Agarilytica rhodophyticola: one gene and its partner. The protein of the gene in region 2 interacts with the protein of the main gene of each other region in a pairwise test. Links are inferred from orthologs where the notes say so. Each region holds a gene or a part of one and is shown on either strand. Other genes may lie near its edges. The genes, in order: uvrB and uvrA.

What was found.
Region 1: the proteins of uvrA (region 2) and uvrB interact in binary tests that used the Escherichia coli proteins (3 or more experiments, as listed by UniProt). The link is inferred for Agarilytica rhodophyticola from one-to-one orthologs.

The regions. Positions count from the first base shown.
Region 1 is NZ_CP020038.1:4,187,600-4,194,270, reverse strand. What follows is about bases 1-2,966. They hold uvrB (excinuclease ABC subunit UvrB), read left to right. Parts: upstream 1-463; coding sequence 464-2,470; downstream 2,471-2,966. Other genes in these bases: BVC89_RS17585 (metallophosphoesterase family protein), read left to right, coding at 2,476-2,966; rlmKL (bifunctional 23S rRNA (guanine(2069)-N(7))-methyltransferase RlmK/23S rRNA (guanine(2445)-N(2))-methyltransferase RlmL), read left to right, coding at 1-422. Also shown: more of BVC89_RS17585, read left to right, coding at 2,967-3,222; ppnP (pyrimidine/purine nucleoside phosphorylase), read right to left, coding at 3,260-3,544; BVC89_RS17575 (GGDEF domain-containing protein), read right to left, coding at 3,547-4,239; hpf (ribosome hibernation-promoting factor, HPF/YfiA family), read right to left, coding at 4,408-4,725; BVC89_RS17565 (TIGR01777 family oxidoreductase), read left to right, coding at 5,010-5,909; BVC89_RS17560 (DUF503 domain-containing protein), read right to left, coding at 5,928-6,209; BVC89_RS17555 (Hsp20 family protein), read left to right, coding at 6,404-6,671. UniProt on the Escherichia coli protein: The UvrABC repair system catalyzes the recognition and processing of DNA lesions. A damage recognition complex composed of 2 UvrA and 2 UvrB subunits scans DNA for abnormalities.
Region 2 is NZ_CP020038.1:5,141,346-5,148,442, reverse strand. The notes cover bases 1,145-4,536. They hold uvrA (excinuclease ABC subunit UvrA), read right to left. Parts: upstream 4,171-4,536; coding sequence 1,345-4,170; downstream 1,145-1,344. Other genes in these bases: BVC89_RS21365 (LuxR C-terminal-related transcriptional regulator), read right to left, coding at 4,244-4,536; BVC89_RS21375 (hypothetical protein), read left to right, coding at 1,145-1,295. In the rest of the region: BVC89_RS21380 (MECDP-synthase), read right to left, coding at 1-219; more of BVC89_RS21375, read left to right, coding at 948-1,144; more of BVC89_RS21365, read right to left, coding at 4,537-4,927; BVC89_RS21360 (MFS transporter), read left to right, coding at 5,324-6,661; ssb (single-stranded DNA-binding protein), read left to right, coding at 6,853-7,097. UniProt on the Escherichia coli protein: The UvrABC repair system catalyzes the recognition and processing of DNA lesions. UvrA is an ATPase and a DNA-binding protein. A damage recognition complex composed of 2 UvrA and 2 UvrB subunits scans DNA for abnormalities.

The DNA of each region.
Region 1 (6,671 bases), 950 kb from region 2 along the record:
GTGCGCAGTCTTCCGTCAGTGTGGATATGTCCAATACATATTTGTCTTGGGCGAAGTTGAACTATGAGAAGAATAATATTAATAGCCAGCGTCATAGCCTAGTGCGGGCTGACTGTATACAGTGGTTGCAGCAGTGTCGAGAAGGTTTTGACTTAATTATGTTAGACCCGCCAACTTTTTCTAATTCCAAAAAAACTTCAACAGTATTGGACGTGCAGCGAGATCATATGACATTAATTAATCGCTGTATGGAACTATTGACCCCGAAGGGTACACTTTATTTTTCTACTAATCTGAGAACTTTTAAAATAGATAATACAATTATCCAGCGATATAAAGTAGAAGATATTACTATGGATACACTAGATCCAGATTTTGAACGTAATACAAAAATACATAAGTGTTGGAAATTTCAACATTAGCGTTTGTTAACCCTTGATACTCAATATTGGTTAAACATCATATGTCGAAGCTATTTAACATCAAAAGTAAGTACAGTCCTGCAGGTGATCAGCCGACTGCAATAGATGGTTTGGTGCAAGGCTTGGATGCCGGTCTTGCCCACCAGACATTATTAGGGGTGACAGGTTCAGGTAAAACTTTCACCATTGCTAATGTTATACAAAAAGTACAGCGTCCCACTATTGTCATGGCCCATAATAAAACGCTTGCAGCGCAACTTTATGGAGAATTACGGGAGTTTTTTCCCGATAACTCGGTTGAGTACTTTGTTTCTTACTATGACTACTATCAACCGGAAGCCTATGTGCCATCTTCAGATACATTTATCGATAAAGATGCATCGGTAAATGAACATATCGAACAGATGCGTTTGTCGGCTACCAAGGCTCTTATGGAGCGCAAGGACTCTATAGTGGTGGCGACGGTGTCGGCTATTTACGGTTTGGGCGATCCTCAATCGTATATGAAGATGATGCTACATGTGGTGCGAGGTGATGCTTTGGATCAGCGCCAAATTTTGCGTCGCCTCGCCGAGTTACAGTATGAGCGCAATGAGACAGACTTTCGTCGTGGCACCTATCGCGTGAGGGGGGATGTGATCGATGTCTTTCCCGCAGATTCCAGTGCCGAAGCCATGCGCATTGAATTATTTGATGATGAAGTAGAACAGATTTCTATCTTTGATCCGCTCACAGGTGAAGTTTTTCAAAAGGTACCACGCTACACTATTTATCCAAAGACCCACTACGTCACTCCTCGTGAACGTATATTAGAAGCTATCGATGGCATTAAAGATGAATTAAAAGAACGTCTAAAACAATTACGCTCAATTGATAAGTTGGTAGAAGCCCAAAGGCTGGAGCAGCGTGCTAAATACGACTTAGAAATGATGCAAGAGTTGGGATATTGTACCGGCATTGAAAACTATTCCCGTTATTTATCTGGTCGGGAAAGTGGTGAGCCACCACCTACATTATTTGACTATCTGCCTGCAGATGCTCTGCTAGTATTAGATGAGTCTCACGTTACCGTGCCGCAGATTGGCGCTATGTATAAAGGTGACCGTTCCCGTAAGGAAACTTTAGTTGAATATGGCTTTCGTCTTCCTTCTGCTTTAGATAATCGCCCTTTACGCTTTGATGAATGGGAACGTTTAGCTCCGCAAATGATTTTTGTTTCGGCAACACCTGGCAAATATGAGGAAGAACATCAGGGGCAGGTCATCGAGCAAGTTGTTCGCCCCACAGGATTACTCGATCCTATTGTCGAAATCCGCTCCGCGCAAACACAGGTTGACGATTGCTTGTCGGAGATAAGTCGTTGTGTCGCGGCAGACGAGCGAGTATTAATTACCGTGTTAACAAAACGCATGGCGGAAGATCTTACCGAGTATTTAATGGAACACGGAACACGAGTGCGTTATTTGCATTCAGACATTGATACGGTTGAGCGGGTGGAAATTATCCGTGATTTGAGAATAGGTGAATTTGATGTATTGGTGGGAATAAACTTGTTACGTGAAGGCCTGGATATGCCCGAGGTATCACTCGTAGCAATTTTTGATGCGGACAAGGAAGGCTTTTTGCGTTCGGATCGTTCGCTTATTCAGACCATCGGTCGAGCTGCCCGGAATGTTAACGGCAAAGCGATTTTGTACGCCGATAGAGTGACCGATTCAATGCAGCGTGCGATCGACGAAACTGAGCGCCGCCGCAGCAAACAAACGGCTTTTAATGAGCAACATGGCATTGTGCCTAAAGGCATTAAAAAGTCTGTGGCTGATATTATGGAGGGCGCCAGAGCACCAGGGGCGAAGGCAGGCAACAAGAAACGTAAGGTGGCAGAAAAAACTCGCGATTACGCGCTAGATGTTCCGGATGGTAAATCTCCATGGGAGCATATTGAAGCCTTGGAAAAAGAAATGTTTGCTGCAGCTAAAGATTTGGATTTTGAAAAAGCCGCGGATCTTAGAGATCGTATTCAACAATTAAAAACTCAGGTAATGTAAGATCGATGAAAATTGCAGTACTGTCAGACATTCATAGCAATATTTATGCGTTACGCGCAGTTATGGATGATGTGCTTTGTCGCAAAGTGGATGCTATGTTTAATCTTGGTGATATTCTTTACGGCCCGATCGCACCCCAGGAAACTTTCGAGTACTTGCAGCAGTTTGATTTTATTACTATCGCGGGTAATCAGGATCGACAGATTTTTGATGCTTCTCAAAAAGATATTGATGCTAATCCAACACTCAAATTTATTTTTGATGACCTTAATGATCAAGCCGTCGCTTGGATGCGTGCGTTACCGAAAGATCGACAGTTTTCTAAAGAGGTATATTGCTGTCATGGTACTCCGACGAGTGATCTGATTTATCTTTTGGAAGATGTGCAAAGTGGTCAGCCTCAGCTACGCCCGGAGCAGGAAATTAGTGAGTATCTTGCGGGTCAAAAATCAGAGATTATTTTATGTGGTCATACCCACATCCCTCGCGTGGTGCAATTACAAACGGGGCAAACCATTGTTAATCCAGGCAGCGTCGGCTTGCCCGCTTATAGCGATGAATTGCCATGCCAGCATATGATGGAAACGTATAGCAGTATGGCTTCTTACGCTATTTTAGAAAAAACAGCCGCGCAAAAATGGAAAGTGGAGCTAGTTAAAGTTCCCTACGATGTCGCTCCAGCAGTAGATCTTGCGCTTAGTCATGGCCGAGAAGACTGGGCCTTTGCACTCAGTAGCGGGCGTGCTGTTTGATTGCAAACAGGAGTAATTAAATTACTGTTAACCGGACCTAGCGAATATATTGGCAGAGATATGCCACATCGATGTCAAGTTTTAGCTCGAAGGATTGATGTGCTTCGACCTCGAACACCTGGCCTTCAATAAAGGTGTGCCAACTATCATTCTGTGGTAACTTGACCTGACATTCTCCTGAGACGATAGTCATAATTTCTTTACAGTCTGTGGTAAAGCGATACTCTCCCGCTTCCATGACGCCTACAGTTGCCGGTAATGTCCTAGTTGTTAGTGTTATGGATTTAACCTTACCGTCAAAGTACTCATTTACATCTGGCATTTTCACTCCTCGCTATCGTCTGATAATTGATTGAACAGGGCATCTTTTTCGCTTTGTGTCACTTCAGATTTTATTGCAGCTTTCTCTGAGGCGTGATGAATGCGATTACGACCTAGTTGTTTAGCTTTATATAGCTGTTGGTCTGCTCCGTCAATAAAGTCATCGAGACTTCTATTTTGTTTGCGAGTGAAGGAGTCGATGCCTGCACTTATGGTAATAGCTAAATTGTGTTCATGATCTATAAAGGGCGTTTCTTCAATTTTCTTTCTTATACGTTCAGCTACCTGAATACCAATTAAAATAGGAGTGGAGGGGAGTATTACGGCAAACTCTTCGCCACCATAGCGGCAAGGGATATCAATTTTTCTCACTTCCGTTTTTATTAACGATGCGAGATGTATTAAAACTTTATCGCCTACCACATGGCCATAATTATCATTAACCCTTTTAAAATGATCTACATCGAGAATGATAAAGGTTGTGGGCTGATGGCTGCGATAAGTTCGCTCCATCTCTTGCTCTAAAGTAAAGCGCAAATGGCGAACATTAAATAAGCCGGTAAGAGGATCAGTGCTAACCTGCTGCTTGAGTTGTTGAATTTCTTGTTTTAAAGCCGCAATTGTTTCGTCGATGGGACAGCTGGCATTGCCCAATGGACAGCCCGATATTTTTTCTGGTGTGTTGTTTGTCCCCAATTGCTGCAAACCTAACGCTGATATTTATATATTTATTACTATAGCGTTAAAGATGGGAGTGTTCCAGCGCAACCTCTAAGAAGGGACGGAACCCTTGCTTAGAGGGGCTTATTCGCGGGTGGCGAATATTGGGATATGATTAATTAGACTATTCGTACTTAATAAATATTAATGACGGGTGTCTTTTCTTTTCGCAGAAGCTTCTTTTAATCTCCTTTCTAATGCAGAGAACGCATTTCTGACAGCGATATGCACAGATGGATCGTCTTGAGATACAGTAATGGGAGAGCCTTTTACTCCCAGCTCAATAGACGCTCGGAACAACTTGCCTTTGTGCTTGTGTTTGTGAGGGGCGTCTAATACAACGCGGCTATGAATGATAGAATCAGAGAATCTGTGGAGTTTTTCGATCTTTTTATAGATGATGTCATTTAGTGCAGGTGACGCATCGAAATCGCGATATACAACGTCTGCATTAGCCTTCATAATAGGCTTACCTCCATTATTTGCCGTTCAATTTACTAGCGTATTCCTAAACGAAAATCGTCTAGAAAAGTAAAGCTAGCTTCTCAAAATCAAGTGCTTAAAATAATGTGGCCACACTCCTATATTGACTTCTGTAATAAAAATTTCAAGGACTTTTTAAGAATATTATGATTTTTTTTTTGCGAAAACGGGTATAAGCAGGAAGAAGACTGTTTTTTCTATGGTTAATACCTCGAGTGCTTTGCATATGAGTACTCTTAATATCGACGAAAATAGGCGTAAAGATGAGTAATGTTTTCAATAAAGTACTTTTTTTGACCGGTGGCACAGGCTTTATTGGCACCGAATTAAGCAAAGCCTGGTTGTCTCGCTCGGATAGACATAAGGTAGTCATTCAAAGTCGTCATCCCGAAAAAAAGCGATCAAATGAGAAAATTAGCTATGTTTTAAACTATGCGGATATAGAGGAGCCTGTGTTTGCTCTAGTAAATCTGGCAGGGGCGCCGATTGCGGATAAACGTTGGTCACAATCAAGAAAACAAGAGCTGGAAAACAGTCGCATCACTTTGACGCGTGATTTGATTGAGCAGGTAAAAAAGGAAGAACAGTGTCCGCATGTGTTTATCAATGCTTCTGCTATCGGTTTTTATGGCTTAGGTGATGAGGATAAAGATGAGGCCTGCGAAGTGGGTGTAGGTTATGCCGCCAGTTTGTGTCAACGCTGGGAGTTGGAAGCCAATGAAATTGCAGAGTTTACACGTTTAGCCATTGCGCGCCTGGGGGTTGTTATTGGACACGGTGGTGTCTTGAAAAAACTATTGCCCATTTACCGCATGGGGTTAGGGGGAGCTATAGGTGACGGTAGCCAGTGGTTCTCATGGATTCATATGGATGATGTTGTAAATGCCATTTTACATATTATCGATAATAAACACATGAGTGGCATTTACAATCTCTCTTCCCCTAATCCTGTGCAACAGCGCGATTTTGCTTCAACTTTGGGAAAAACTTTGAGGCGACCGACGATTATTCCTACTCCTAGCTTTTTGCTATCTATTGGTTTGGGGGATATGGCGCGAGAACTTTTGCTTGGTGGGCAAAAAGTACTCCCAACGCGTTTACAGCAAGCAGGTTATCACTTTCAACATCAGTATCTTGATGGCGCTCTTGCAGCAAGTGTTTAGGGCCTGTCGCCGCTTATTTTAGACCCACTCAATTTTGTGGTGGGTCAGTTCAGCGTCGATGCTACTTTCACAGTAGTCGATTATTTTTGACAAAATAGATTCTACCGTTTTCTTATCGTTTGCCGCGCAAACAAAAGATAACTCAGCTCTTTGCTTTGAGTCTAGCGTGCCACTTTCGCATACGGCCAGGTTTTTGTTAGAACCATATTTATCTCTCAAGCCGCCGATCCTATGGCGTTTCTCTTTTAGCGATAAACAACCATGTAAATAAAATTTGATTTCTAATATAGCGATAAACATTTTTTAATTTTTTTCTTGAAAAACTCTAGATCGACACCATGTTAAGAAATGAGCCTGCTCAATGAGAGGTTTACTAAAACACTTATGTTTCTAGTTATCTTTCTAAAAACATAAGTAAATTCTAATGTATTTACTGACTTGATCATAGTGATAAGTCGCAAACTAAATTATTGCTCTTAATGAGGATATTGATTATGAGAGAATTTGATTTTTCCCCACTTTACCGTTCTGCCATTGGCTTTGATCGTATTGCCAGCTTGCTTGACAATATTAGCCGTACCGAACAAGGGCAGACATCCTATCCCCCCTACAATATTGAATTAATAGGTGAGGATGAATACCGAATCACAATGGCTGTTGCGGGTTTTACCGAGTCTGAACTCAATATTGAGATTAAGCAAAATAATTTGACCGTGACAGGCAAGAAAGAAAGCGCTAATAGAAATCAGCAGTTTTTGCATC
Region 2 (7,097 bases):
CGCGGGATCAACGCCAGCGCTCATGGTGCCATCGGCCGGTGACTGTGCGGCAAACAACAAGTCATTTGGAATTGGTAATTCACTGGTTGCTGGACTGAAAACTGCAAAAGTTCGGTTGATAGGGGCGTTTGTATTACTTGTTTGATCATCGTCACCACCGCATGCGGTGAGACCTAGAATCGATGCAAGCATTAAACTGCTAAGGCGGTACTTGAGCATCTTGTATCCCTCGATATTTATTATTGATTTACTTTGGGGGGCATCAACAATGAAGTCCCCTCGATAAAGAGATCGGGAAATCACCACTGAAACTAATCATTGTGCATTTTGGCACGTACTCTTGCATCATATGCATGTTTCGGTTTGATTTCAAACAGCTGTTTAATTTTTATAATTTTTCTTATCCGAGTTTAGCTTTTCTACAGAAATTAGCCTAGACCTAATCTCTGAGAAAACCTACAAAAATAAACGCTTGCAAACACGTAAGACGAAATATTTTTCACCGAGCAACTTAGCCTTATTTCTTAACCACTAAAGTGGCGCTTAAAATAAAGTTTGGTGAGCTTCACAATCTTGCAATATTTCGCTGAGTTTGTGTGATTTATATTTCAAACTGACAATTTAGGATGTTTTAGTTATTACAAATGGTGTAATTTTGATAGTGCCATTTTTGTTATTTTGTGCGCCATATGTTTTATAATGCGCCAAGTGATGCGTGTTAATAGTTTTGATTGCTGACATTTAAATCATTTTTTTCAAAAAAAGCTATGGGCGACAATGACTTAACTGCTAATATGTGTTATTAGAAATAGGTGCCAAAAATGTGATCTTGTTCAAATTTTTATTTTTTTGTAAGCCAATATATCGATTTTGGAGTTTGATTTTGAATGAGTCTCGTGCAATTCTGCGCACCATAACTTTTAGTTGATTAGAGAGGCGGTTGGGGAATGGAAGAAAACTTTCTGTTTGGCACCAGATCTATCATTATTAGCAATATTAAAATTATCGTTTTACTTATAGCAATTTTTACAGTGTCTTTTGTTTTATTGAATTCTGCTTGGGATAGCGATCAAGGATTGGGTTTGCAGGGATTAGGCGTACAGGTAGAGTTAGATGATGTACTTGCATCTCATGGTTCTGTGACTTCCTGTATCGAATTGGACGCCATTGCCAATGAAATTGAAATTACCAAGAGTTCAATCGAAAAAGCTGCGCGTAAAATCCATGACTTTTTACCGCATTTTTCACCAGATAGCGAGGAGGCGCCTAAATACTGCGCTCTCAAGCTCGTTTAATTAGAAATATTCTCGTTAATGTAATGAGATAGAATAGGGCTTTAGAGCCCTATTTTTGTAATAGCGGCTTTAAAAAGCGTCCAGTATGAGATCCCTTTACTTTAGTGACTTGCTCAGGTGTCCCTTCAGCAATAATCTGCCCTCCACCACTACCTCCTTCAGGTCCTAGATCAATAATCCAGTCAGCGGTTTTCACTACGTCTAAATTATGTTCGATAACAACCACGGTGTTACCGTGATCTCGCAAGCGATGGAGTACAATAAGCAGTTGCTTGATATCGTGAAAATGCAAACCTGTGGTAGGTTCATCCAGGATATATAGGGTTTTACCAGTATCTCGTTTAGACAGTTCCCTGGAAAGTTTTACCCGCTGTGCCTCACCACCCGAAAGGGTTGTAGCAGCTTGCCCGAGACGTATATAAGAGAGCCCCACATCCATTAAGGTTTGTAATTTCTTAGCAACACTGGGAATCGCATCAAAGAATTCACGTGCGTCTTCCACCGTTAGATCCAAACACTCATGGATATTTTTGCCTTTGTATTTAATATCCAGCGTTTCTCGGTTGTAGCGCTTGCCATGGCAGACATCACAGGGCACATAGACATCGGGTAAGAAGTGCATTTCCACTTTGACAACGCCGTCGCCCTGGCATGCTTCACAGCGTCCTCCTTTTACATTAAAGCTAAAGCGACCCGGCTTATAACCTCGTGCTCTAGCCTCGGGGGTGCCGGCAAATAATTCTCGAATTGGTGTAAAAATACCGGTGTAAGTAGCGGGATTGGAACGCGGTGTTCTGCCAATAGGGCTTTGGTCTATATCTACACACTTATCAAAGTTTTCCAGACCCTCTACGGCCTCATGTTCAGCGGCAGTTAACGTGGTCGCACCATTGAGATGTGTGGCTGCCAGTGGGTAGAGCGTGCCGTTAATAAGGGTTGATTTGCCCGATCCAGAAACCCCGGTAATGCAGGTCATAAGACCGCATGGAATATTAAGCGTTACATCTTGCAGGTTGTTGCCGGTTGCCCCGATGAGGGACAATATTCGGTCTTCATCGTAAGGATGACGCTCATCTGGAATATCTATGGCTTTTCGTCCTGACAAATAGTCGCCAGTGAGAGACTTGCGTGACTTCTCTATTTGGCTGCATTTGCCTGCCGCGATGATCTGACCACCGTGAACCCCAGCACCTGGGCCTACATCAATGACGTAATCAGCGGTTCGTATGGCGTCTTCATCGTGCTCTACCACGATTACAGTGTTGCCTAAGTCACGTAAGTGTGTGAGGGTTGAGAGTAGCCTGTCGTTGTCCCGTTGGTGCAATCCTATTGAAGGCTCATCGAGAATGTACATAACGCCCACCAAGCCTGCACCAATTTGACTGGCCAAACGAATACGTTGAGCTTCCCCACCGGAGAGAGTATCGGCACTGCGATTAAGAGTAAGATAATTAAGACCAACATCCACTAGGAAGCGAAAGCGATCTTCTACTTCTTTTAGGATTTTATCTGCAATCTTACGCTTGGCTCCGGTGAACTTTAACTTCTTGAAGTAAGTATACGCTTCGCCCACAGGCATTTCGGTAATTGTTGGAAGATTGCGATTATCTATAAATACATGACGTGCATCTTTTTTCAGCCTGGCGCCATCACATTCCGGGCAGTTCATGGTAGAGAGGAATTTTGTCAGTTCTTCTCGCACTGAAGCCGAATCAGTATCGCGATAGCGGCGATCCATATTGGGAATGACCCCTTCAAACGTATGGCTGCGGTGATAAGTATCACCTCTGTCGTTGACATAGCTGAAGTCAATCACTTCATTTTTTGAACCATAAAGAATGATATTACGGTGCTTTTTAGTGAGTTTCTTCCATGGCTTATCAATATCAAAGCCATAATGCTCGGCGAGAGAGTTGAGCATATGGAAGTAATAGAGGTTGCGTCTGTCCCAACCTCGTATAGCACCTTCAGACAATGAAGACTCTGGAAATTGGACAATTTTCTCTTCAGAAAAAAACTGTTTTACACCTAAACCGTCACACTCAGGACAAGCACCAGCAGGGTTGTTAAAAGAGAAAAGGCGGGGCTCTAATTCTGCCAGTGAGTAGTCACACACAGGGCAGGAGTGCTTAGCTGAAAATATTTGATCAGGATTTTTGCCATCCATATCAGCGATTATAGCGATGCCGCTAGAGAGGTTAATGGCAGTCTCAAAAGACTCTGCAAGCCTAGTTTTTAGGTCTGCTCTTACCTTAAAGCGGTCAACGATGACTTCGATCGTGTGTTTTTTCTTCTTATCAAGGGCAGGAGCATCATCCAGATCGACTGCGATGTTGTCGATGCGAGCACGGATAAATCCATCTCTGCGCAGAGACTCTAATACGTGTAAGTGCTCACCTTTACGATCTCTAACTATGGGTGCGAGCAACATGGTTTTGCTGCCTTCAGGCATTTTCAGCACAGTGTCTACCATTTGGGATATGGTTTGTGCTGCCAGAGGCTCTCCGTGAATAGGGCACCTCGGTTCGCCAACACGGGCAAACAACAAGCGCAAATAGTCGTACACTTCAGTGATGGTGCCCACTGTTGAGCGAGGGTTGTGAGAGGTGGATTTTTGTTCGATAGATATTGCTGGACTTAAGCCTTCAATATGATCCACATCTGGCTTTTCCATCATGGATAAAAACTGCCTGGCGTAGGTCGACAAAGACTCTACGTAGCGTCTTTGTCCTTCGGCATATAGTGTGTCAAATGCGAGTGAAGATTTGCCTGAGCCTGAAAGGCCTGTGATTACAACAAGTTTATCCCTTGGGATTTCAATATCGACGTCTTTTAAATTATGAGTACGAGCCCCACGAACTATAATCTTTTCCACTAATTTACCGATCCGCTGATTTTAAAGCGGACTAGTATACGGGGTTTCGAAATACTGTGGCAATATACAGTCTTTAGAGGTTGTTGATATTTTGATGATCCCGTGCCCAGTTGCTGGCCTCCATCCTATTTCTGACACCTATCTTCTTATAAATGTTATAGAGATGGCTCTTTACGGTATGTTCGCTCAGAGACAAAGAAGCGGAAACGGCAGAATTACTCATGCCGTCTTTAATCATTTTAAGAATTTCCCGCTCGCGGTTAGTTAACTGGATATTGGATAGGGAGTGGCTTGCGTGATTTTTGCCAGCGACTATTTGTCTGTGCTTATTGAAAAAGTTATGCAGCAGTCGTCTCGGTACCCAGTAATCGCCGCCTAACAATTGTTCAATTCCGCGTAACAGCTGATCTTGGGGAGTATCAACGTAGAATATCCCTGAGACACAAGGCCAATCCAATAGGTTTTCATGTTCATCACTGTGCTCAGCATTTAGCAGAGCTGTCACCACATTGTCAGAATGAGCACTTAGTTCACGTAATATGTTGTTTAAACTGTCTATACTCTCCTGCAGGCAGTCGAGCAAGACGAGCTGAATGTCTTCTGGGAGCTTTTTAGTATCGCGCTTTATAATACTGCACTTGGCATTGATATGCTCACCGATGAAAGTAGCGAGAAGAGTAGTATGAAAGCTCTCATTACTTGAAACAATTGCAATGTGTATTAATGGGATTTTTGCGCCCTGACTCTGTTCTGACACGTCTTTACCTGAATGAACAAAGCGGTTAAACCGCTAAATTTGTTTGGATCGTCACTGTTTATATTTGTTTTTGTCTAAAAAATGCACATAATGCAAAAACTTGGCATATTGTAACGTAATTTGTGTCACAAAACGAAGTGGCACTTTTTTATACCTAAAGTATAGTCCTTGTTGAGCTTATAAATAAACGTCCTACATTGTCTAGACGAGGAAAACGTAAAAAAGTTTGTCCACTATTTGTATGACAAATAAAGCTTAACTGCCTAATCTTTAGCTTCCTATTTTCCCTAAACTTGTACCTTTTCGTACATACCTAGATTGATAGTAGATCAATTCTGTTCTTGTTTGGACTTGACTGCTAAAATTCCCGCATTTTTGGTTTTCGAGGACCCGCTTTTGTCTGAAGTTCGTACAGTGTCGTCACTTGCTCTGCTCTATGCATTTAGAATGCTAGGGCTGTTTATGGTGTTACCGGTATTGATGCTTTATGGAGATCAATACCAGGGAGCCACACCGCTTTTGCTAGGACTCGCTCTAGGTGTTTATGGACTCACGCAAGCTTGTTTTCAAATTCCTCTTGGTATGCTCTCAGATATTGTCGGCCGTAAACCTGTTATTGCTGGGGGGCTCGTTGTCTTCGCTATTGGCAGTGTTGTGGCTGCTGTTGCCACAACAGTGGAAGGTCTTATCATCGGCAGAGCTTTACAAGGGAGTGGTGCTATCGCGAGTGCTATTATGGCGATGGTGGCGGATCTTACTTCTGAAGAAAACCGCACAAAGGCGATGGCGGCGATAGGGGCCTCTATTGGTCTATCGTTTTCTTTGGCCATGATTCTCGGCCCGGCATTAGCCGCTATTAAGGGCTTATCGGGAGTATTTGCTTTGTCTGCAATATTATCTTGCATTGGCATTGCTATCGTATTTTTTCTTGTGCCCACGCCGACAAGTAAAGGGGCTCATCGAGACGTTGCCGCAACACCTGAGCTGTTCAAGCAAAGTGTTCAGAATGGTCAGCTGCTGCGATTAAACCTGGGTATATTTTCGTTACATTGTATTTTAATGGTGAGCTTTGTATGTATTCCGGGTGTCTTGGAGTCAACATTATCTTTACCTAAGGAAAGTCATTGGCAGTTTTACTTGCCGATCCTATTGCTTGCTTTTATCGCGATGTTGCCACTGATGATTGTGGCTGAGAAGAAGCGCAAAATTAAGCCGGTTTTTTTGGCCGCAGTATTGACCTTGAGTGTCAGCTGTTTGCTTTTAATGTTACAGCACCAATCCTTTGTTGGGGTGGTTTTCATTGTTTTTGTATTTTTCGTGGCTTTTAATTTGTTGGAATCCATTCTGCCTTCGCTAGTAAGCAAAATTGCACCAGCGGGCACAAAAGGTACGGCCATGGGAATTTATTCCACTAGCCAGTTTCTCGGAGCTTTTAGCGGAGGTTTAGTTGGTGGTTGGATACTACAACATTATTCCGTGGCCATGGTGTTTGCTTTTTGCGCTGTCTTAGCGCTTCTATGGTTTATCGTGGCTATATCCATGTTACCCCCCAAGCATCTTACTAGTTTATGTGTCAGTATCGCCGATGATGAGAGAGTGAAAAAGATATCTCAAATCAGTGGAGTGGAAGAGGCATTCCATGTGATCGAAGAGTCACTTTTATATTTGAAAGTAGATAAAGCCAAGTTAGATGAACAGGCTCTAAATGAATTGGCCGGCTTAGATGCAAAATAATAGTGTTAGAGTACCTTCGCTGTGCGCTTTGCAGGGAGGCGATTCCATCTTGCAGCTGTATACTGTAAGTGTTAACAGGGCCCAAAATATGCTAAAGTCGAAGCAATAGTTCGCAGCATGGAAGTGCACTTGTTAGCTCTTGAGCTGACAAAAATCAATGTAAAACAAATTAATACGTAAAGAGGAAGAAAATCGTGGCCAGAGGTGTTAATAAAGTCATATTAGTCGGCAACTGTGGGCAAGACCCAGAGACACGTTATAGCGCAGGAGGCGCGGCAATTACTAATCTAAGCATTGCGACATCAGATTCTTGGAAAGATAAGCAGACCGGGCAAATGCAGGATCGTACTGAATGGCACCGAGTGGTGTTCTTCAACCGCCTAGCGGAAGTGGCCGGTGAATACTTACGCAAAGGCAGTAAAGTCTATGTTGAAGG